4 regions of the Clostridium sp. LXY-7 genome follow, and region 2 is predicted to be linked to each of the others. Evidence: predicted binding sites of a transcription regulator. Region 2 holds the regulator's gene; each other region holds the start of a gene.

Region 1 (6,118 bases), 300 kb from region 2:
CCATTTTAAAAGAATCTTGATTAACTAGATAAATAAATTTAATCCAGAGTCTTCAGTAGATGCTAAGTAGGAAGCAACTCCACCTATTTCAACGCCATCAATAAACTCTTCCTTTTTAATTCCCATTAAATCCATAGACATAGAGCAAGCAACTATCTTAACCCCCATATTTATAGCATTAAATATAAGAGTATCTAAGCTATCTACATTATTTTTATCCATTATGTGTTTAATCATCTTAGGTCCCATACCAGCCATATTCATTTTAGATAATGGAAGCTTTCCAGTGTTACTAGGAAGCATAATATCAAACATCTTTTCCATGGTATCCTTTTTAACAGAAGGTTTTTCTTTCTTCTTGAGGATATTTAACCCCCAGAAGGTAAAAAACATGGTAACAGGTTTTCCCATAGATGCTGCACCAGTAGCTATTATAAATGAAGCTATTGCTTTATCTAAATCTCCACTGAAGACTACCATAGTAGCACCATCCTTATCAGACTTTGTAATAGCAACAGTATCCTTGTTAGCTGAAGTGCAGTTATAGCCCTTTTGTATCCAAGCTACAAAGGCTTTTTTATCTTTGTTGAAATCACTTTTCATTAGGGTATTACCTGTTTTATCACACCAACTTTGAATGTCCTTATTAAAACCAGGGTCAGTAGCTCTAACTTCAAGGATGTCTCCATCCTTTAATTTATTTATCGCTTCAAACACTTTTCGAATTGGACCAGGGCACTGTAGTCCACAAGCATCTAAGGTTACACTAGCTTTTTTAAAAGCACTTGTATCTATTTTACTTTCAGATTCAGTTATTGGTTTTTCGAAGGAATAAGAATCATTTTTAAAGGTAGGTTTTACCTTAGCAAGGGAATAAGTCTTATATCCACCATCAAGATTTATACATTTATATCCAAGTTGAGTAAGAATCCTACAGGCTATATATCCACGGAGTCCAACCTGGCAGTAGATATATATAGTTTTATCTGTTGGAAGGTCATCTAGATTTTTTCTTATAGTACCTAATGGTATATTTACTGAATTTTCTAAAGCTCCAGTGGAAAATTCAAGTGGTTCTCTCACATCAAGTATAAATTCACCATCTTTAATTAAATCATCTATTTCATACCACTGTATAGTATCTACCATATCTTCTAGAATATTAGAAGCTACATAACCGGCCATATTAACTGGATCTTTAGCAGAAGAATATGGTGGAGCATAACAAATCTCTAAATCAGGTAAATCAAATACGGTAAGTTTTCCCTTAATAGCAGTAGCAATAACATCGATACGTTTGTCTACACCATCTAATCCTATACCTTGAGCTCCTAAGATTCTACCATCTACAGGGTCGAATAATAGTTTTAAAGAAATTGGAAAAGCACCAGGATAATAGCTGGCATGGGAGCCAGGATGTACATGAACAGCCTTATAATTCATTCCAAGCTTCATTAAAGTTTTTTCATTGTTACCAGTGGTGGCTACAGTTAAATCAAAGACCTTTGCTATTGAAGAACCTAGAGTTCCAAGATATTTAGTCTGTTTACCGAATATATTATCAGCTACAATTCTTCCTTGTCTATTAGCAGGCCATGCTAATGGAATCATAGTAGGCTTTCCATTTATATAGTCAGTTACTTGTACAGCATCTCCTAGAGCATAAATATTGTCATCAGAAGTTTTCATGTACTGGTCAACAATTATGGCTTTTCTTTCATTTACTTCAAGTCCTGCTTCCGATGCAATTTTACTTTCTGGCTGTACTCCAATTGATAAAATAATCATATCAGTGGAAATTTCCATTCCGCTATTTAAAAGAACTTTACTTCCATTATTTTTAAAGGACTTAACTCCATCTTCAAGGATTAAATTTACACCCTTATCAATTAAATGTTCATGAACTATGGCAGCCATTTCATAATCAAGGGGAGCCATGACTTGATTTGCCATTTCCACTAGTGTGACACAAACTCCTCTATCATGAAGATTTTCTGCCATTTCTAGACCAATGAATCCACCACCAACAATAACTGCATTCTTTGGTTTATTGTCATCAACAAAGCCTTTAATTTTATCAGTATCTGGAATATTTCTGAGAGTGAATATATTATTAGCTTCTTTAATTCCAGGAATAGGTGGAGCAATTGGATTGGCACCAGGAGACAGAACTAATATATCATAACTCTCTTCATAGGTATCGTTAGTATTAGTATTTTTAACAACAACAGTTTTATCTTTTCTATTTATTTTTATAACTTCACTGAAATTTCTTATGTCCATATTAAATCTATTAGACATGCCTTCAACAGTTTGAACTAAAAGTTTATTTCTTTCAATGATGGTTTCTCCTATATAGTAAGGAAGTCCACAGTTTGCAAAGGAAATAAACTCACCCTTCTCAAACATAACTATTTCACAAGTTTCATCTAATCTTCTAAGACGAGCAGATGCAGAAGCTCCTCCAGCAACTCCACCAACAATAACAATTTTTTTACCCATAAAAAATACTCCTTTCAAAACAATTCATATAATTAAATTTAAACATTATAATATTCAAATTTTACGATTTAATATTTATTTAAAAAGAAGCCTTTAATATTATTGACTCCTTTTAAGATGAAACTACAATATTGTTATAACCAATATTGACATTATTTTAATAATTATTTATTAAGCATTATAATTTATAAATCTTATCTAAATAAAATTTTAATTAAATCTTCAATGATATCATCACTAACTCTGTAAGTTATTTCAAGCCCATTTCTCTCCCAATCTATAATTCCACAAGATTTTAATTTTGATATATGTTGGGATATAGTAGATTGAGGCATATTCAAGCATTGCTGCATATTAGTAACATTACTGCCACCACTTTGAATTAATCCTTTTACAATGCAAAGTCTTACTGGATGAGCTAGGGCCTTTAAAATATTTGCTTTTTCTTCGAAAATCTTTGGATTGGTTAAAAAAGTTTGTGCTGCGTCCATTATTTATCCCTCCATATTATTATATTTAAATAATACGATATTGTTTATTATTTGTCAATATATTTCTGAAAATTTAGTATTCAGTATTATTTTCATTAATTCAATATAAAATGTTAATATATCTTAGGATAAAAAATCTCTAGTAGAGAATAATTATATTAACTATATATTGCTTTTGTTAGGAGGAAAAAATTTGTCTACATTTGAGAAATGTAATTCTATAGTTAAAACTTTTGAAGAGAGTATTGAAAACCCCATAGTTAACAAAAAAACGAAGTATCTTACAGGAGTGGATTTAGGAACTGCTTTTATAGTAATAACTGTGCTGGATGAAAATTATAATCCATTGTGTGGAGCATATAAATATGCTTCGGTGGTTAGAGATGGCTTAGTAGTAGATTATATAGGAGCTATAAGAATAGTTAAGGAGCTAAAGGCACAAATTGAAGATAAATTAGGATGTGAACTTGTATATGCTGCTACAGCTTTTCCCCCAGGAACAGCCACAAATGATGCAAAAGCCATAAAGAATGTGGTAGAGAGTGCTGGATTTGAAGTTACAAATATGTTAGACGAGCCGACAGCAGCTAATTCACTATTAGAGATTAAGAATGGAGCTATTGTAGATATTGGTGGAGGATCAACAGGAATAGCTATATTTCAAGATGGAAAGGTTGTATATGTGGCAGATGAACCTACTGGAGGAACTCATTTTTCACTAATATTATCAGGAGCTCATAAAATATCCTTTGATGAGGCAGAAATTATAAAGAGAGATTTCAAAAGACATGAAGAAAATTTTTTGCTTATTAGACCGGCTATTCAGAAGGTAGCATCTATAATTAAGTATCACATAAAAGGTTATGAAGTCAATGATATATATTTAGTAGGAGGAACTTGCTGTTACACAGGATTGGAGCAGGTAATAGAAAAAGAAACAGGAATAGAAACTCATAAACCGTCAAATCCGATGTTTGTAACTCCTATTGGAATAGCTATGAATTGTGATATATAAAGAAGTTGTCTCAAAAATGATTTCTAAAATCATTCTGAGGCATAGCATCATTTTTTATTTTACACAAGAAAATAAGTACAAATCACTCTAATCAATTCCTCATGAAAAGTTTAAATTTTTTTATCTTTAAATTTAATTTCGTTAATTTAATTATTGTTTATATTATAATTGTACGTTCTAGCTAATATTAAAATGATGAATTTTAACATACCCTAAGAAATACATAGTTAGGTAGGGAAAAGTAATATTATATTTATAGATATGACAGCACTTATTACTTCATAAGTGCTGTTTAAATTTGAGTAAGTTACAGTTAGTATTAATTATTTATCAATTATTATTAAAAGGTTCACCTTACTTTTTAGTGTGTTATATAGTAAGTGAACTACCACCGAGATAAGCAACGGCCGCTTCGGCATTTTCTATAAATTACTATTATTTATACTCAATAAAAAATATAAAAATCCCCCTATAGTTAAAAACGATTTTTAATCTAAAAGTAGCAACTAGTTTTTAAAAAACTTTTCGACAATTATGGAGATTTTTAATATAAGAAAAAAGCTACAAAGTCTAAAACAAGTAATCTAAATAGGATAGGTGTGTTACGGATGGTAGCCATCGAATAAAAGAGAAAGTAGTTGTAAATAACTATAAGCTATTTACAACTACGCCTAAATTCTAGAGGTGTTTTATTAACAAGCTTTTTAAATACCATGGTATAATAGTTTTGATTATTAAATCCCACATCTAGAGCTATATCTAGAATAGGTTTATCGCTATGAAGTAGAAGTTCTTTACTTTTCTCAATCCTAAACATATTTAAAAAGTTTGAGAAGGTTAGTCCGGTTTCTTGCTTGAAAATAGTGCAAAAGTAACATTTATTTATATTAAGCTTATTTGATAAATAATCTATTGATATGGCTCCATTATAGTTTTTATGAATGTATTTAATAGCCTTTTTTACAATAGAGTGCATAGGAGCGTTATTATTATCAACAGGATTACTATGATCATCTAAGGTAAGTTTTATCAATTCTACTATATATTTAATGCAGCTTTCAGGTCTGTAGGTAATAGTTGATAGGTTAAGATTATCTTTTATTAATAGAAGAGTCTTATTACTTCTATAAGGACCTAGAACAAAATAGTTATTTATGAATTTACTGTCAGATAGAAATATATAGGAAAATTTTATATTGTTATCAAATTCAAGGGTAAAAATATCATTAGAAGCATTAATGTTATTGGTGCTTCTAATTTTTTTACTCACATCATAATCTGTAAATATTTTCATCACATCTTCATCTAGTCCCATAGAGCCTAGAAGTTCGCCGTTACGGCTCAAGCATAATATTGGCATTTTACTACTGTAATATATTGTTTCAAGAATAGAATTCAATTTTTCTTCAAACATTAAAGTCACTAATTAATCACTCTCCAAAATTTATATAAATCTAATTTAAAAGTACAAATAGAATTAAGAAATTGATAATCATTATCATATATTATTAAACCATAAACTTTATAATCAATCAATTAAAACAAATAAAGGGTTTAAAAAATAAAAAGGTAGCTTTATTTGGAGAGGAGGATACAATAATAAATATATATCCCAATTATGGGGGGAAATATAGTGTTATTTCTAATAGGACATAAGAAAAGCTAAACTAAATAGAGATACTTCCTTTGAGCTTAGCTTTGTTTTTATAATATAACCTTAGATTTACATTCAGGGCAGTACCCAAAAATTTCAAGTTTGTGACCTAAAACATGGAATCCAGTATCAACTTCTACAGTTCTTTCAAAAGCATTGAGTGGACAATATTCTATTGAGATAATTTTCTTGCATTGTACGCATATTAGGTAATGCTTATGTTCCATATGGTTTATTTCATATAGGGCTTTCTTACCTTCTGACAGATTAGATTTGAGAGCTACATTTTTTGCAACAAAGAGTTCCAGAGTTCTATATATTGTAGATAAGTTCAATGTATTATCTATAAGCTGAACCTTATAAAATATATCTTCAGCAGAAGTAGGAAATGGCAAATCCAATAGCACATCTAATATGAGCTGTCTTTGTTTAGTGCATTTTATATCCAGGTTATGA
Region 2 (6,118 bases):
TTAGGATCAGAGATAACTTTCAAAGATGGTGGAATCATGCAAAAAAGAACTGATGAAGTTTTAAATAAAGCTGCTGATTTAATTGAAGAAATTGAAAAAGAAGGCTTATTCAAGACTTTAGAGCAAGGTAAATTTGCTGGAATTAAGAGACCACTTAATGGAGGAAAGGGCCTTGATGGTGTTGTAGAAAAAGAAAATGCATACTTGAACCCATTCATAGAATTAATGTTAGGAGGTAACAAATAATGAGCGGTGGATTATATTCAACTGAAGAAAAGGATTTTGATACGAACTTGGATTTAACCAAGCTTAAACCTTACGGAGATACTATGAATGATGGTAAAGTTCAAGTGAGCTTTACTCTTCCAGTTCAAGATAATGAAAGAGGAATAGAGGCAGCAGTACAACTTGCTAAATCTATGGGATTAAGAAATCCAAACGTTGCTCACCATGGAGCATTAGATAAAGAGTTTACCTTCTATGTTGTTTATGGATCATTAGAACATACTGTAAACTATGAAGAAATTCACGTTCAAACAGTAGAAGTTGATACTATGGACATGAAAGAAGTAGGAGAATATATAAAAGAAAATATAGGAAGACCTGTTACTATAATAGGAGCTTCAACAGGAACAGATGCTCATACAGTTGGTATAGATGCTATCATGAACATGAAAGGCTTTGCTGGACATTATGGACTTGAAAGATATGATATGATAGAAGCTTACAACTTAGGAAGCCAAGTTGAAAACGAAGAGTTTATTAAGAAGGCTATTGAATTAAAAGCAGATGTACTTCTAGTATCTCAAACAGTTACTCAAAAGGATGTACACATCCAAAACTTAACTAACCTTGTTGAGCTTTTAGAAGCAGAAGGTATAAGAGATAAAGTTGTATTAATCTGTGGAGGTCCAAGAATAACTCACGAGCTTGCAAAAGAGCTTGGATATGATGCTGGATTTGGACCAGGAAAATATGCTGATGATGTTGCAACATTCTCAGTAACTGAGATAGTAGCTAGAAAATTAGCTTAACTGGACACTAAGCTAATAAGGATTGAATAAGAAAAAATAGGTTTTTTACATGATGGGGTTTTAAATAGAGAAAAGCATGGTGAAATATCACCATGCTTTTTATGTATTATAGAGAAAGTACCGAATGTTTCATTTAAACTAGCTCTTCCCATTGTTCATAAAGATCCTGTAATTTTTTCTCCGTATCATGAATCTGATTATTTACTTCTACGCTTTTTTCAGGATTCGAATAGATTTCTTCTAGACAAAGCTGTCCCTGAAGATTTTCAAGATTTTCTTCTAGCAAGGCAATTTTATCTTCTAGAGATTTAATATAAGCCTTTTTTTCACGTTCAGCTTTTTCAACTTCCTTTTTCTTTTTCTTATCCAATTTTATTTGCGTTTTAGTTAATCCATTATATTCTTCAAACTCTTCGAATCTATTTGGATTATTCTTTTTTTCCACATAATAAGAATAGTTTCCTAAATATTCTTTTATTCCATCTTCATTTAATTCAAATATCTTATTTATAATTTTATTTAGAAAATATCTATCATGGGATATTAAAAGTATAGTTCCATCGTAGTTTAAAATAGCATTTTCTAAGGCTTCACGAGATATAATGTCTAAATGATTAGTAGGTTCATCAAGTAATAAAAAATTTGACTTAGAGAGCATTAATTTTAGAAGATTAATTCTACACTTTTCACCGCCACTAAGGGTGGATATATTTTTAAAAACATCTTCTCCTGTAAATAAAAAAGCAGCTAACGAAGTACGAATTTCAGTAGTAGTCATATGGGGAAAATCATCCCAAACTTCGTCTATAATAGTTTTATCATTATTGAGATTAGATTGTTCTTGATCATAATATCCGACAAATACATTTTTACCAAGAACTTTAATGCCTAAATCATTTTCTATCTTATCCATTATTATTCTAAATAAAGTGGTTTTTCCGCGACCATTTTCTCCAATAAGTGCTATTTTTTCTTCACGCTTAATATCCATAAAGACATCTCTAAATAGTAGTTTTTCACCAAAACTTTTACTTAAATTTTCTATATGTAAAACATCATTACCACTTTTAATTTGAGTTTCAAATTTAATTTTAGATGCTTTTTCAATTGTTATAGGGGCTTCAATCCTATCTATCTTATCAAGTGATTTTTGACGACTTTCAGCGGCTCTTACACTCTTTTCTCTATTAAATGATTTATATCTAGCTATTATTTCCTCTTGACGTTTAATCTCAACTTGTTGAAGATCATAAGCTTTCATCAATATCTCTTGATTTTTCTTTTTTAAGTCTACAAAGGCTGTGTAATTACCATTATATATATCTACTTTACCACCTACTAACTCTAAAGTTTTATCAGTGACAGCATCTAAAAAGAATCTGTCATGAGATACTATTATGATAGTACCTTTATTCTCTTTTAAATATCCTTCAAGCCATTCTATAGCATCTAAATCTAAATGGTTTGTGGGTTCATCTAGGAGCAGTATATCTGGTTTTGTAAGAAGTAACTTACAGAGAGCAACTCTAGTTTTTTGGCCGCCACTAAGTATATTTATTGATTTGTCAAAATCATTTTCAGTAAAGCCAAGACCTCTTAATACTCTACTAATTTCTGCTTTGTAAGTATATCCACCCCTATTATCATAAAGTTCAGTTAAGGTTGTATAATCTCTAATTATTTTATTATGATAATCTTCTTTAGAGGCATCATAAGGTTCATTCATTTTTAGTTCTAAATCATGAAGCTTTAATTCCATGTCTACTAAGGTTTTAAAAATAGATAGTAATTCATCATATATAGTATTATTAGATTCTAATGATAAGCTTTGAGATAAATAACCAAGGTTTTTAGATTTATCAATAAAAAGCTCTCCAGAATCATATTCTAATTGAGAGGTTAATATTTTAAAAAGCGTTGATTTACCAGCGCCATTTGCTCCAATTAATCCAATTTTTTCTCCATCATTAACATTAAAGGTTACATCTTTTAATATCACATCTATTCCATAAGATTTAGTTATATTCTTGCAACTTAAAACTATCATATTATTCACCGTCCCTATAGATATTTTAACATGAATATCTATAGTTTTAAATTGTTTGTTAAATATTAACCAATACTGTTATATAAATAGAAATTATATGGAAATTTTTTTAAAATATCAATGTTTATGTTGAATTTTATAAAAAAATATAGAATACGTACAAATTTTTATAGTATAATATAGTTGATGTATTATATAATAATAAGAAATAAATAAATAAAAGTTATGAGTATAGAAGAATTAATTTGAAATATTAGGCTAAAAGTATACTTAGTATAAGATATAAAAAATTTTAAAAACTTAAGTAAGGAGTGAAGATGGTGGATAGAAAAAAGAATATATCAATGGCAGTAATTAAAAGACTTCCGAAGTATTATAGATATTTAAGAGAGTTAGAAAAAAATGATGTAGATAGAATATCTTCAAAAGAATTAAGCGAGAAAATTGGATTTACTGCTTCGCAGATAAGACAAGATTTAAATTGTTTTGGAGATTTTGGACAACAGGGATATGGGTATAATGTAAAGGAATTGCTCTATCAGATATCCTTAATATTAGGTTTAAATAAAGAATATAATACTGTAATTATAGGTGCTGGTAACATAGGTCAGGCAATAGCTAATTATACAAAGTTTACGAAAATGGCATTTAATTTAAAAGGTATTTTTGATATTAATGTAAAATTAATAGGTCTGAAAATACGAGATGTAGAAGTGCAGGATATAGATGAATTAGAAGGTTTTTTAAGAGAAAATAAAGTACATATTGCAATAATATGTGTTCCTAAAAATAGAGCACAAAGTGTGTGTGATATAGTAATAAAAAATGAAGTTAAAGCTATATGGAACTTTGCTCCAATAGATTTGAAGGTTCCAGAAGATATCATTGTTGAAAATGTACATTTAAGTGAAAGCTTGATGACACTAAGTTATTTATTAAACGAACGAGAAATGGAATAAAATGATATATTTTTAAAAATAAAATTAATAAAATTTAAAAATAATGGTTTAATCTTATGAAAATTTAAAAAATATATAGGAATTTCTCAAATCAAGTTGAAAAGTATATATAATAGCAGTATAATAGTGATTGAGGTCCTTGGATTCAATCACTATTATTTTGTTATTAAATTAACAAAATAATAAACGATACTAAGTACGTTCATGGGGGAATTAAAAATGAGTTATAACAACATTATTCTTGAAAAAAATGACAACATAGCAGTTATCAAAATAAACAGACCAAAAGCTTTAAATGCTTTAAATTCAGATACACTGAAAGAACTTAATAGTGTAATTGATGAAGTTTCAAAAGATGAAGATGTATATGTAGTTTTATTAACAGGTGAAGGAAAAGCTTTTGTTGCTGGAGCTGATATTTCAGAAATGCAAAAGTTAAATTCACTTCAAGGAAGAGAATTTGGAACACTTGGAAATAAAGTTTTTAGAAAATTAGAAATGTTGGAAAAGCCTGTAATAGCAGCAGTAAATGGTTTTGCTCTTGGAGGAGGATGCGAGCTTTCTATGGCATGTGACATAAGAATAGCATCATCTAAAGCTAAATTTGCCCAACCGGAAGCTGGATTAGGTATAACACCAGGCTTTGGAGGAACTCAAAGATTAGCAAGATTAGTAGGAGAAGGAATGGCAAAACAACTAATATATACTTGTGAAATGATAAATGCAGAAGAAGCATTAAGAATTGGACTAGTAAATAAGGTTGTGGAACCAGAAAATCTTTTGCAAGAAGCTATGGACATGGCTACTAAAATAGCTAAAAATGCACCTATTGCTGTAAGGATGTGTAAATCAGCTATTAATAAAGGTATGCAGATGGACATAGATAGTGGTGTTATGTATGAGGCAGAAGTTTTCGGACTTTGTTTCTCTACGGAAGACCAAAAAGAAGGTATGACTGCTTTCTTAGAAAAAAGAGACAAGCATTTTAATAATAGATAATCCGTTAATAATTGGAGGTATGGAAAATGAACTTTTCGTTAAGTAAAGAACAAGAATTTGTAAGACAACTTGTAAGAGAATTTGCTATAAATGAAGTAAAACCTATAGCAGCTGAAATAGATGAAACAGAAGAATTCCCAGTGGAAAATGTTAAAAAAATGGCTAGATATAACATGATGGGAATACCATTCCCAACAGAGTTTGGTGGAGCAGGTGGAAACAACGTATCTTATGCTATGACAGTAGAAGAACTTTCTAAGGTTTGTGGAACTACAGGTGTTATAGTTTCTGCTCATACATCATTATGTGCAGCTCCAATATATATGTTTGGAACACAAGAGCAAAAAGAAAAATATTTAACTCCACTTGCTAAAGGTGAGAAATTAGGTGCTTTTGGATTAACTGAGCCAAATGCTGGAACAGATGCTTCTGGACAACAAACAACAGCTGTTTTAGAAGGAGACCATTATGTATTAAATGGTTCAAAAATATTCATAACAAATGGAGGAGTAGCTGATACATTTGTAGTATTTGCTATGACTGATAAATCAAAAGGAACAAGAGGAATAACAGCTTTCATAGTTGAGAAAGACTTCCCAGGATTCTCAATAGGAAAAGTTGAAGAAAAATTAGGAATAAGAGCATCTTCAACAACTGAATTAGTATTTGAAAATTGTATAGTACCAAAAGAGAACATGCTTGGAAAAGAAGGAAAAGGATTTTCAATAGCTATGCAAACTCTAGATGGAGGAAGAATTGGAATAGCAGCTCAAGCTCTAGGACTTGCTCAAGGAGCTCTAGATGAAGCTGTTGCTTACATGAAAGAAAGAAAACAATTCGGAAAACCATTATCAGCATTCCAAGGATTACAATGGATGGTAGCTGATATGGATGTTAAAGTTGAAGCAGCTAGAAACTTAGTTTATAAAGCAGCAGACAGAAAAGACAAAGGTCTTCCATATTCATTAGACGCTGCAAGAGCTAAATTATTTGCTTCAGAAGTAGCTATGGAAGTAACTACAAAAGCAGTTCAAATATTTGGTGGATACGGATATACAAAAGAATATCCAGTAGAAAGA
Region 3 (6,118 bases), on a different contig from region 2:
TACTAAAGATTCATCCACTATTTTAAGAGCATTTCTAATTTCATTAGTTATATAATCAGTAGCTTTATGAGCCGCAAGAGGTCCTGGTCTTTCCATATTAGTTCCACGCTCAATGGATACTTGAGTCTTAATAAATATTTCACCTTTATCTGGAGCCCCTGGCCTTCCCCACATTATGTTCTCTTCAAGAATACCTTCTGAAGAACCAAATTCGCCAATCTGAACTCCATCTTCATCGATACCTGTAACCATAACAATTACTCCATCTATAACTCTAGTAATTCCAGTTCCTAATTTAGAATCTCCTTCTTTGGTTGCAATTGGTTGCACATCCATTATTGTTTCAGAGTAAGTATTATATTTATCTGGAGTAATAATTTCTACTTTAATATCAGTTACCAGTTCTGTTATCTTTACTGCATCTTCACATATGTTCTCTCTAATATATAAAGTTTTTCCTTCAATCTTCGTTTGCTCTCCAAACCTGACCTCATTAATTTCAAAATGCTTCTTTAATAAGGTTCTAACTAATTTATTCTCAATCTTAAGGATTTCTTTTGCTTCAACCATGTCTGAATTTTCCTCTGGTTTAATGGAGTTTTCTATTACCTTTACTTTTGGAAATTCAGTGGATCCCATTTGATGAATTGTTAATGGAACTTCTATATCTATTCCTTTGCCTTCTGCAATTTTAATCTTTAAAACAGCACCACTAGTGGTATTCAATATTTGAGATTCGCTATTAGAAGATTTTTCTTTGCTTTCAAAGTTTTTTAATAGTTTTGATGTAATTGGAGTTAAGGCACTTGTATCTTCTCTTAATACTTGTCCTAATACCTTTTCCACAGTCAATACTTCCTCATCAAGGTTAATCAATAAAGAATCCTGTAGTTTTTCAAAGTGCATTGGGTTTTCTAAATCTTTATCAGTTATTATCTCTTCTGATTTCTTATTGACTTTTAGTACTGCCTTAGCTTGTGGTGAAATAGAAATCTCACTCTTTGTTGAAGATAATCCATCGATTAAATCTGGAGTAATAGGAGTTAATGAGTCTATGGTTTTAATTAACCTTTTACCTAATACCTCTCTAATTTTCAAGCAATTATCTGGAATAAACATAAGTCCTGTTTCTAGCATATCTGGAAAAATTAATGGGTCTTCTAGATTAGCTGGAGATATAATTGTTCCTTTTTCAGTTCTACAACATACTACAGCTACTTCATTTTTCATCTCCAATGCATACTCATCATTCATTGACATGACTAAATTCCTCCTTCATCTTCTTCTAAACTAAGTCTTCTAGTTAGCTTGTAATCTATGGTCCTAAAAATATGATCCGTATGATGATATACAGGAATATTAAGTTTAGGAGCACAACTCATCACTGTATTAGAACAGTCAGAACAATTAGAGATAAGTATCCGTTCTGCCCCCATGCTCTTAAGCTTTAAAACAGCAGCTATCTGTCCTGGACAATCTCCTGGAGTTTTACATTTTGCCACACCCTTATTTCTTATGATGTTTTTACACTCTGCTACCCCAACTATATTGGCATGCATCTTGTTTCCTATATCCTTAAGTCTATTTTCATCAGCACCGCAGGCACATACCAATAGTCCCAAATTTCCTCTATACTCTGGAAGAGGTATTGTAACTATTACTCCACCTGAAGTCTTTGTTACTACTTCCTCCTCTAAATTTACTGCTACTCCTGTATAAGGTCCTCCTAAAACTATTTCTCCATAATTCCCATCAATGCCTCCACAGCTCTCTATTAATTCTTTAATAGGCATACCAACAGGAACACGCATACACACATGAGGCATATTTCCACCAACCAAATTTCCTATAACCGTAATATCCTTATCAATCACTGGCTTTCTTTCTTCTACAGCTTTTGTAATATTACATAGGGTTTCAGCATTAAGAATTACAGATTTTGCTTCTATAGGAAGTTGATTAGGCTCTAACCATTGTCCAAATATATCGCGGATAATGGCTCTTTCTTCCCCCATAGGATAAATATCTTTAAGAGGATGAATTTCAATATCCGTAAAATCTTTTAAACAGGCTTCAATTGACTTAATAGCTTTTTGATTTTTCTCTTTAATAGCCACATAAGCTTTTTTTGCTCCTGTTACTTTCATTGCATACTCTATACCTCTTATTACTAGCTCTGGTACTTCTTCTAATAGCTTTATGTTGTGATGTAATGCAGGCTCACATTCTACACAGTTGGCTATTATATATCCATCCTCTAGTTTAGTTTGCAGTTTAACATAAGTCGGAAATCCTGCTCCTCCACTACCAACTACTCCAGCTTCATATACTGCTTCACAAATGTCTCTACATTCTTTAATCTTTATATAATCTTCAGTTTGAGTATCCTCCGCTAAAATTTCTATGTAAATTTCTGTGATTGAACTAACAGTACCAAAAACACTGGAATGAATTTTTGCTCCCAAGCCTTTAGGCTCTGCAATACATTCCCCTCTTTTTATATTTTGGCCTTCTTTCACTATAGGTATCGCTGGTGCCCCTATATGCATCTTTAGTGGGAACCGATATGCCTTTGACATACAATCACCTCCATTTTAATTTTTAGTTTTTAATATCTATTATATTTTCAGCAATTTTTATGCCAATTTTTTTATAAATTGAAATCTTTTAGTATTAATAGATAAATGTCCATTTATCTATTTGATTTCATAATATTCTTAGAAATTAATATTTTTTACATAATTCTTGCCAAATTTCCCATATAGTTTTTGTCAAATTTTTGACACTCTTTATCTATATCTACTAACCTTATTGCTTTCATATTTTACAATACGTGCATGAGTGTTTATACATTACTTGAGAAGTTACCTATAGGTATAAGTTCTTCTCCCTCTCAGTTAGAGCGAGTATCTCTCTTGTACAAACTTCCTCTGAAGCTAAGAATTACTTGATATATACCTTTATAAAATTAATCATGCCCCAGTTAATATTTTGTATATTTTATAAAATAAAAATGTGTCAGTTTTTTGACATGCTTTTCAAAAAACTGATACTATAGATTGTATTGAGCCAATTTATAATATAAAGTGCTCCTTTTAATATTTAAAATCTGTGCTGCCTTTTGCTTATTTCCTCCTGCTACCTTCATAGCTTCTATAATCATCCGCTTTTCTAATTTTTCTATATTAATTCGAAGGTCATAGCTTTCTTCAGAATTTTCAGTATTTTCTATTTCGTAATCCTTCATGTACTGAGGAATTGATTTCTCAGATATTACACCATCATTCGAAAGAATAACCATCTTTTGAATTACATTTCTTAATTCTCTAATATTTCCTTCCCATTTATAATTAGTAAGTATATTATATATATTTTCTTCCACTAAATTTATCTCTATATTCTCCTTCTTGGATATCTGATTAATAAATAAATTTATTAGCTCATTTATATCTTCTTTTCTTTCTCTTAATGGAGGAAGCTCTAATTGAACTACAGATATTCTATAAAACAAATCTTCTCTAAATAAACTTTGCTTTATAAGCTCCTTTAAATTTTTATTAGTAGCTGCAATAATTCTAGTATTAGTTATTATTTCTTTTTCTCCACCTAATCTACATACCATGCCATCCTGTAAAACTCTTAAAAGCTTCGCCTGCATCTCAAAGGGCATGTCTCCAATTTCATCTAAAAATAGGGTTCCATTATTAGCAAGTTCAAACTTTCCAATCTTTCCTTTCTTAGAAGCTCCAGTAAAAGCTCCTTCTATATATCCAAAAAGTTCACTTTCCAAAAGCTGTACTGGTATAGAACTACAATTTACTGCTACAAAAGGACCTTGTCTTCCACTAGCTTCATGAATTGCTTTGGCAAAGACCTCTTTTCCCGTCCCGCTCTCTCCTGTAATCAGTATACTAGCCGTAGTGCTAGCAACTTTCTGACAAATTGCTATTATCTCCATAATTTTTTTATTCTTTCCTATAATGGAAGAAAAATTATAATTAGTAGCAATTTCTCTTTGATATGCATCTTTCAGTAGCTCTACTTTTTTCTTTTCATAAATAAGTTGTTTGGATAAATTTACCACCTCTGTTATATCTCTATCCGTAGATACAGTGGTAATTAACTCTCCATTTGAATTATATATGGGAACCACACTTAGAATTACCGATTTACCTTTTACGGGCTCATGTTTTATATTCTGTATGCATTTACCATCATTTAACACTTTAGTTATCATAGCATTGGGAAAAACTTCTCCAATATATCTTCCAATGATGTCTTCTGCTTTGATATTGTACAACTTTTCTGAACTTTTATTCCAATAGTTTACAATGCCTTTAGCATCACATATACATACAGCCTCCTGCATATTATCAATAATGCTATTTTGTAAAACATACATATGATCAATACTTATATAAAATTTATCTCTTATACTATTGTTAGTTAGAATACCTATAACTTTAGAATTTTCTATCACAGGCAATCTACCAATATTGTGCTGTAACATTAAGTTTCTAGCATCTCTCACTGAAGTCTCAGCACTGATTGTAATAACTTTACTGCTAATATAATCTTTAATACTCTTTTTAAGAGAAAAAGACTCACTGACCATTAGCTTTCCAAAGTCCTTTCTCGTAAGTATTCCCAATAAAATTCCATCCTCATTCTCTATAATTACCTCATCTTTATAAAATTGTATCATTTTATAAAGAGCATACTCTAATGAGTCATTTAAGGTTAATACAATAAAATCTTTACTCATAATATCCTTTACTCTACATTCTAAGGTATCAATTGCCATGAAATTACCCCCAATAAATATAAACTATTTGAATTTATGTAAAAAATTTAAACAACAAGTAAATTATACATCTTATTTACTAATAATATCTTCTCCAATACTGAAAAATACTATAGAATTAAATAATAGAATGTATTTGAAAATACTATAAAAAGAAGGAATATAAAATTCCATTTAATTGAATTTTACCTTCCTTTTTATTTTACTTTATGTATTTTATTAATAAGTTTTTCATATACCTTATGCATTTCTGGTTCACTGCTATGTTTAAATATCTTTTTTATAGGAATCCACTTAACTCCGCTATTTTCATCTGGTTTAATTTTGACTTCTTCACTATCGTCTCCTTCTAATAAGTAAGCAACTGATAAATGTAGATGTGCAGATACATATTTACCTCTCTTAACGTGACCAACTACAGATAATATATCTAGAGAAGCAATATCTTTAGATATAGGATGTATATTTTTAATTCCTGTTTCTTCTTTTGCCTCTCTAATTGCCACTGCTAATAAATCTTCTTCTCCATCTGCGTGTCCACCTGTCCATGCCCATGAATTATATATATTGTGATATATCATTAAAGCTTTATCTCTTTTTTTATTTACTATAAAGGAAGAGCTTGTTATATGTGCTAACTCATTATCTCTAGTTAAAATGTTATCTTGAGTTTCAATACATTTTAAAATTCCCTCTTTATCCTTTTCTTCTTGTTCATTACAAGGAACATATGCTCTTACTTCATTAATCCAACTCATGCGTATCACCCTTTCTCTCTAAAAATACATAAAAGTAGAAATTCAAAATATGTTAATTTTCACTGCTCTTATATATTAAAATTTATTATTTACTTATAAAAAGTTTAAAAGAGTTCTTCTCCATTAAGTTCACTTTTAAATTCTAAAATATCCTTTATGAATATAGTATACATCTCTTTATTTTCCCTATAGAACTCCAATAACATACCCGTGGTTGGAATATCATATCCATGTGCTATGTCATTTCTTAATTTAATAGATGGTTTAAACATATTTACAAATTCTTGAGAGAGAAATTTATGTGTAACACTTAAATCTAAACATTCTCTAAAATATTTTTTGCTTACATCTATACTAGCTGTTCTTAGTACTAAAGAAATATAATCCTCTACTAAAGATTGAAAACTATTAAATAAGCTCCTAAATGAAAGTTCCATTGAGCGACTTATAATAGAATTATCATCATATTGACCTGAGGATATTACATCATAAAATTCTTCAAGTTCATTAACACATTTTTCTGATTTATTTACAGTAACATTTAGCCTTGCTAAAT
Region 4 (6,118 bases), on a different contig from region 2:
TGGATATAATTATGGAGCCAAGAAATATGATAGAGTTAAGCAAGCCATTAGATATCCTCAAATAGTGGCTACTATAATTGCAACCATAGGATTTTTAATTATACAGTTTGCTCCTCAGATTTTAGTAAAAGCTTTCAATTCAGATCCACAACTATTGGAAATTACAAAGCATGGAATGAGAATATACCTTTGTATGATTATGTTCATAGGACCTCAGGTAATAAGAACTAATTATTTTTCATGTACAGGGCAAGCAAAGAAATCTATGTTCCTTAGTCTATTGAGACAAGTATTACTTTTAATACCATGTCTTATAATACTTCCTAAAGTATCACTTCCAGGAATAGGGCTACTCGGTCTTACAGGTGTATGGATGGCAGGACCAGTAAGTGACGGTTTATCTTTTATCATAACTCACTTTATATTTAAGGCTGAGATGAAAAGATTAGATGGAAGAGTTATTTCTGATGAAGAGTTAGGTGAAGTGGTAGTATAATTTATAAGCGATTAAAAAGTATAACATTTTTATGTGTAGTTAGTAAACTTATTGTGTTTACTAACTACTTTTTTTCATATATCATTAAAAACTCAAGATGATCACAGTAATATAAATCTAAGGATATCAGAAAGTAGTGGAATTAATATTGTAGCTGCATTTGGAGTTATGTTTCTTTATCTTATTTATGGAATGGTGGCTTATTTTTCTCTCTTGGGGAGAGTATAGGGAGAAAAAGAAATCCATGCTATACTTATAGTGTGGATTTTTTAGGCTAAAAATACAGGGGTAAAAATATAAAAACCTGGCAAACCCTTGAAAACACTATATATTGTTATAAAGTTATATTGATATATTTATATATGGTTATATTGTTAAATTTAAATGTTTATATATTTCAGGTGCATATCAAAGGGTATAGCAAGATAGGCGAGGTATAGTGAAGAGGTGATGAGAAAATGATAGCAGAGATATATGGGAAGGTTAGTAGCTCAGGTAGTAATCTACATGATAGATTAGAAGACAATCTAACGGGAAATGTGTTTGGACCTTTAAGATATATTCCTTTTGAGGATGGACTGAAGAAAATAATTTTAAATGCAATCTATCCTAAAGAAATTGCAGCTACTATTAATGAAATACAGGCAGACTTTTGGAATAATAATATTAAATTTTGGCCCTATGATGAAGAGGGTGAGCTAGATGTTTTATTGGAGTTTGAGGATGTAATAATAGGGATAGAAGTGAAATATTTAAGTGGGCTATCCTCTGACGATGGCATAGATTACGCGGAGCCATTAGAAGAACATTCCCTTGAAGATGATGAGAAAGGAAGCTGTCATCAGCTCTCAAGAGAATCAAGAATTATCTCAAGGATAGGTGGTAAAAAGAAAAAAATACTTCTTTTTATTGCGAGCAGCTCTTCTTGTAGAGAGGTATATGAAGATACAATTAAGAGAGACTTAATTGAAAAAGATGTTGAACTAGGGTATGTGACTTGGCAAGAAGTGTTAAGTGAATTATCAAAATTAAAATTTCATAATGAATTTTACAATCTTATAATTGAAGATCTAATAAAGCTGTTAAAAAGAAAAGGCTTTGACCAGTTCAGAAATATGGATCTTGAAGAGGATTTTTTCATAGATGATTCGCTTTACTTTGAATTTCATCATAAATTAAAGAGTGGGCTAAACTTTGATATAAGCACAGAGGTGAGGGGAGATTTATATTATGAATTCCAGTGAAAATATTAAAAATGCCTTAAAAGTAATATTAAAAACCTACGAAAATGTTGAGAAGCTTATGGAGTATTGTAAAACAGTTGCTGTAGAGAGAACCGATTATATTAACTCAGCACCAAAATTCTTAAGAAGGAAATCAGACAACGATACGGAGGCATGGCTTTTAAATGATTTTATATTGCTATTTCAAAATAAAAATAGTGAAGAATGTGAAAGTGGCAATGGGTGGAGAAATGATGCAATATATGTTTTAGAAATATGTTTAGGAGAAAAAAGAAATGATAATATTCCACTATTATACATCTCTAAATTTGAATACATCAACATAAATGAGTGGAGCGAAGGATGTTCTCCAGCGAATCATTGGGTATTTTATTATCCTTTGAGAAATGAAGATTATATGGATTTTAAAGCAGAAGGTGAGTACAAAATATCAACACCTAAAAATGAAAAAAGTTCTAAAACCTATAGGGGACTAAAGAAAGTTACATCTAAGGCAATTGATCTTACTGATATTACATCAGAGAATTTAGAGGAAAAGATATTTAGTGAGTTTGATAGATTAGCGGAGTTGGAATAAATACCGATATAAAAATTAATAGAATATTGAGAAACTATGGCTTAAATTGTTAGTTAAATAATGTAAATATAAAATTCCATGCTATAATTGTAGCGTGGAGTTTTTTTATATCTGAGGATAAAAATAAATGATAATTTGAAATAGAAAATTGGGAATTTTAATTAATGGAGATATATAGATTGAAGTTTAGGGGGAAGAAGGATGAAGATTTACAATAAATTAGTACGTGATAAAATACCAGAAATAATAAAAGCTGATGGAAGACAATGTGACATATACATAGTGCAAAAGGAAGAACTACAAGAATTATTAGAGGATAAGCTTCAAGAAGAGGTTAATGAGTATTTAGAGGATAAAAATCTAGAAGAGCTTGCAGATATAATGGAAGTATTATTTGAACTTGCTGAGAGTCTTGGATATAGTGAAGAGGAATTGATGAAGAAGAGAGAAGAGAAGAAAGAAGAGCGTGGGGGATTTAGGGAAGGGGTTGTGCTAAAGAGGACATACTAGGAGAACCCCACCATAAAGCCATAAAAACGAAGTATATTTAAGATTATATTTGATGGCTAGTTAGAAAAGTCATAAAGATGAATATAACAAATCAATACAAAATAAGATATTTATAAAGAAAAAGGAAGTTTATAAGAACTCTAAAATACAAATGATATTTGTACCTACAGAACTTGGGATAAGGACAGTATTGAGTTAAGACAGAAGGTATTATTTGAACAAGCTAAAAAGGTGTGGAGTTTTAAATAAGATATTCATTATAGAAACAGATATTTAAATATTATAGAAGCATGAAGGATTTAAAGAGGAGATTCTACTTAAGAAGGCATACGAGTAGAATATTGGATCTAGGTCAATATTTTGGACACATTTTGCCTCAATACACTAATGGATAATATATTGAGCAAATAGAATTTGTATTCTCATGGAGGCCTCGAACTGGAGCATATTTGCATCTTCTATTTTAAAATTTTATCTATACCAAAGATTAGAGTTTCAAAATCAACTTTATGTTTCAAACTCTTATTGTAAGTTATGGAAGAGAAGTTTCGTAATTCCTTCAACATTAACTTTTTATAGTCTAATCATAATATACTTTATTTGTATAATGTAAAAACTTAATTGAATCTTATATATTAAAAAATTAATATTCTTTTAGTAAGGGAGAAGTTTATGAAGCGGAATGCTAAAGCTGCAATAATTGTTTCATTTAAACATTTATTGAATAAGAAATCTATAGATAAGCTTACAGTAAAAGGAATTTGTGAACATTGCAATGTAAATAGGCAGACTTTTTATAATCATTTTACTGATATAATAGATATTTTTAAATTCATATTTTTTGAGGAATTATTCATAGAAATTGCACAAAACAGAACCTTTGAAACCTGGGGTGGTGGATTTCTAGCTACAATGAATTATCTGAATAAAAATTCTAAAATGGTTCTAAATATATATAAATCTTCTTATTGGCCTGAAGCTAAGATTTACGTCGCAGATCTCTCTAGAAGACTATTGGATGGTGTGGTTGATGAGTGTGTTGAAAAGATGGGAGTAGAATTAAAGGATACGGATAAAAACTTCATTGTTAATTTTTATATACATGTATTTAATGGACTGATGATAGATTGGGTAAGTGAAGGAATGAAAGAAGATCCAGAGCTTATTCTTAAAAAACTTTTGCTTATGATAACAGGGAGTATTCCGCGTTCTGTAGCTGCCTTTGTCAAAGAAGAAATAAAAGAATAATTTTAAAAGGAAACGAAAGTGTTTGGAGGTAGACACTTTCGTTTTTTTGTCTATTGAACAGTGATTGACAAAAAATATACAATATAAATATAAGACACCAATTTTGTATATATAAGGAGGTATAATATGTTTGTTTTTAATTATGCCGAGGGTGCATCAGCATTAAGTGTATGGGGTGTTTGGATAATTGTTTTTGTAGCACTTTTTGGCTTTAATGAAGTAGCCCGTAGATGGAAATATGTTGGTCTTTTCTGTTTTGTTATTTTACCTATAATACTTTCAATATTATGGTTTACAGTATTAAAGGGGACAACTTATACAGACTGGTTCCATTTAGCAAAGGTATATTCGGCTACAGCTGGATGTATAGGTTTTTGGTGCATAAGGCATGTTAAATGGAAAAATAAACTCACAGGCAAGGAATGTAGATTATCTGATAAAAAGTGGGCATTATGTTTTCCACCACTTATTCTTGCTATCAATATTTTAGAGGCAGTAATCCGTGATTTTCAAATTGGTATTCAATATCAAGGTGGAGGAATTTTAGCAGATGGATCTATGTATGTACTGGGTGGTTCTTGGAATTTTATGAATGGTATAGCAGGTATTTTAAACATCATAACTATAACTGGATGGCTTGGAATCTGCATAAAGAAACAGACTAAGAAAGATGGCAGTAAAGATATGCTGTGGCCTGATATGCTATGGTTTTGGATAATAGCTTATGATTTATGGAATTTTGCGTACACTTATAACTGTCTTCCAGGTCATGCTTGGTATTGCGGTTTTGCACTGCTATTAGCTCCAACACTTTGTGCATTTACTGTGGGAAAAGGTGCATGGTTACAACATCGTGCACAAACTTTAGCAATATGGTGTATGTTTGCACAGACCGTCCCAGCATTCATTGATAAGGGTGCCTTTGCCGTCGCATCATCTTATAATACAGCACCACTATTTGCCTTTAGCTTTGCAGCATTGGTTGTAAATATAGCAGTACTTATTTATATGATTTATAAAGCTGTAAAAACAAAGAGAAATCCTTATCTTGGTGAGCTTTATACAGATGCAAAGGAGTATAAGGAAATTAAAGCACTTGCAGAAAAAGCAGTGATTAAAGGTAAAGCTATTGGTTTATAAAAGTTAGATATATAGGTTTCATTATTGAAACTCATATAGACATAAGGTCGAGGCAGTAACTTAAGGTCATTGCCCCGACTTTGTTACAATAATTAATTTATTTAACATAGTAAGAGTATAAAAGTTATTGAAAGATGGAGGGGTACTAATATGGAAACTTATAAAATTTTAGAGATTAAGCAAAGTATTTTTGAGGACAATGATAGACAAGCTGATTTACTTAGAGAAGAATTGAAAAAAGACAAAACCTTTCTACTAAATTTGATGTCCTCACCAGGGTCAGGTAAAACTACAACTGTTGTAAGAACTATTGAGGCTTTGAAGAATGAGATGACTATTGGAGTTTTAGAAGCTGACATTGATTCGGATGTAGATGCTCATACTGTTGCAGAGACTGGAACAAAAGTAATTCAATTGCATACAGGGGGAATGTGTCATCTTGATGCAGAGATGACTAAGCAAGGTCTAGAGGGACTAGGGACAGAAGGTATTGATTTAGCCATATTAGAAAATGTAGGGAATTTGGTATGTCCAGCAGAATTTGATACTGGTGCATGAAAAAGTGCAATGATTTTAAGTGTGCCAGAAGGGGACGATAAACCCTTAAAATATCCTTTAATGTTCTCTATTTGTGATGTTCTACTAATAAATAAAATTGATGTTTTACAATATTTCGATTTTGACTTAGAGGCATGTAGAGAGAGAGTAAAAAAATTAAATCCAAATATTAAAATTATTCCTATTTCTTCTAGAACCGGTGAAGGAATAGAGGAATGGGCGAATTGGTTACGTATTGAAGTAAAAAAGTGGAATGAGTAATAACTATTAATTATATTATGGGGGAGAATATTATGGCAGTAAAACAAAAAGTACTTCAATTTGCAAATCAGGTCAGCAACAATA

Evidence for each region. Region 2 encodes Rex, which represses fermentation and respiration genes when NADH is low (regulators of the CRP and FNR family bind a similar motif). Its sites were predicted from a motif close to ATTGTTAANNNNTTAACAAT; they were not measured.
Region 1: eutJ (ethanolamine utilization protein EutJ) is a predicted target of Rex. The motif match lies at 3,033-3,052, and genes of this name have one in related genera.
Region 3: prdC (proline reductase-associated electron transfer protein PrdC) is a predicted target of Rex. The motif match lies at 2,768-2,787, and genes of this name have one in related genera.
Region 4: ACI48Q_RS02945 (DUF5692 family protein) is a predicted target of Rex. The motif match lies at 4,139-4,158, and genes of this name have one in related genera.

Annotation. Positions count from the first base shown of each region.
Region 1 is NZ_JBLLJL010000004.1:582,643-588,760, forward strand. It holds gene ACI48Q_RS16010 (CoA-disulfide reductase) at 25-2,502, opposite strand; gene ACI48Q_RS16015 (ArsR/SmtB family transcription factor) at 2,697-2,993, opposite strand; gene eutJ (ethanolamine utilization protein EutJ) at 3,187-4,008, shown strand; gene ACI48Q_RS16025 (helix-turn-helix domain-containing protein) at 4,664-5,422, opposite strand; gene ACI48Q_RS16030 (Fur family transcriptional regulator) at 5,713-6,118, opposite strand, start outside.
Region 2 is NZ_JBLLJL010000004.1:279,642-285,759, forward strand. It holds gene kamD (lysine 5,6-aminomutase subunit alpha) at 1-246, shown strand, start outside; gene kamE (lysine 5,6-aminomutase subunit beta) at 246-1,034, shown strand; gene abc-f (ribosomal protection-like ABC-F family protein) at 1,168-3,081, opposite strand; gene ACI48Q_RS14540 (redox-sensing transcriptional repressor Rex) at 3,402-4,040, shown strand; gene ACI48Q_RS14545 (short-chain-enoyl-CoA hydratase) at 4,260-5,039, shown strand; gene ACI48Q_RS14550 (acyl-CoA dehydrogenase) at 5,066-6,118, shown strand, end outside.
Region 3 is NZ_JBLLJL010000001.1:510,450-516,567, reverse strand. It holds gene prdA (D-proline reductase (dithiol) proprotein PrdA) at 1-1,260, opposite strand, end outside; gene prdC (proline reductase-associated electron transfer protein PrdC) at 1,263-2,579, opposite strand; gene prdR (sigma-54 dependent transcriptional regulator PrdR) at 3,053-4,804, opposite strand; gene ACI48Q_RS02485 (NUDIX hydrolase) at 5,002-5,562, opposite strand; gene ACI48Q_RS02480 (hypothetical protein) at 5,667-6,118, opposite strand, start outside.
Region 4 is NZ_JBLLJL010000001.1:615,162-621,279, forward strand. It holds gene ACI48Q_RS02920 (MATE family efflux transporter) at 1-496, shown strand, start outside; gene ACI48Q_RS02925 (hypothetical protein) at 955-1,740, shown strand; gene ACI48Q_RS02930 (hypothetical protein) at 1,727-2,317, shown strand; gene ACI48Q_RS02935 (phosphoribosyl-ATP pyrophosphohydrolase) at 2,519-2,827, shown strand; gene ACI48Q_RS02940 (TetR/AcrR family transcriptional regulator) at 3,500-4,075, shown strand; gene ACI48Q_RS02945 (DUF5692 family protein) at 4,202-5,215, shown strand; partial or broken gene hypB (hydrogenase nickel incorporation protein HypB) at 5,366-6,034, shown strand; gene ACI48Q_RS02955 (FAD-dependent oxidoreductase) at 6,067-6,118, shown strand, end outside.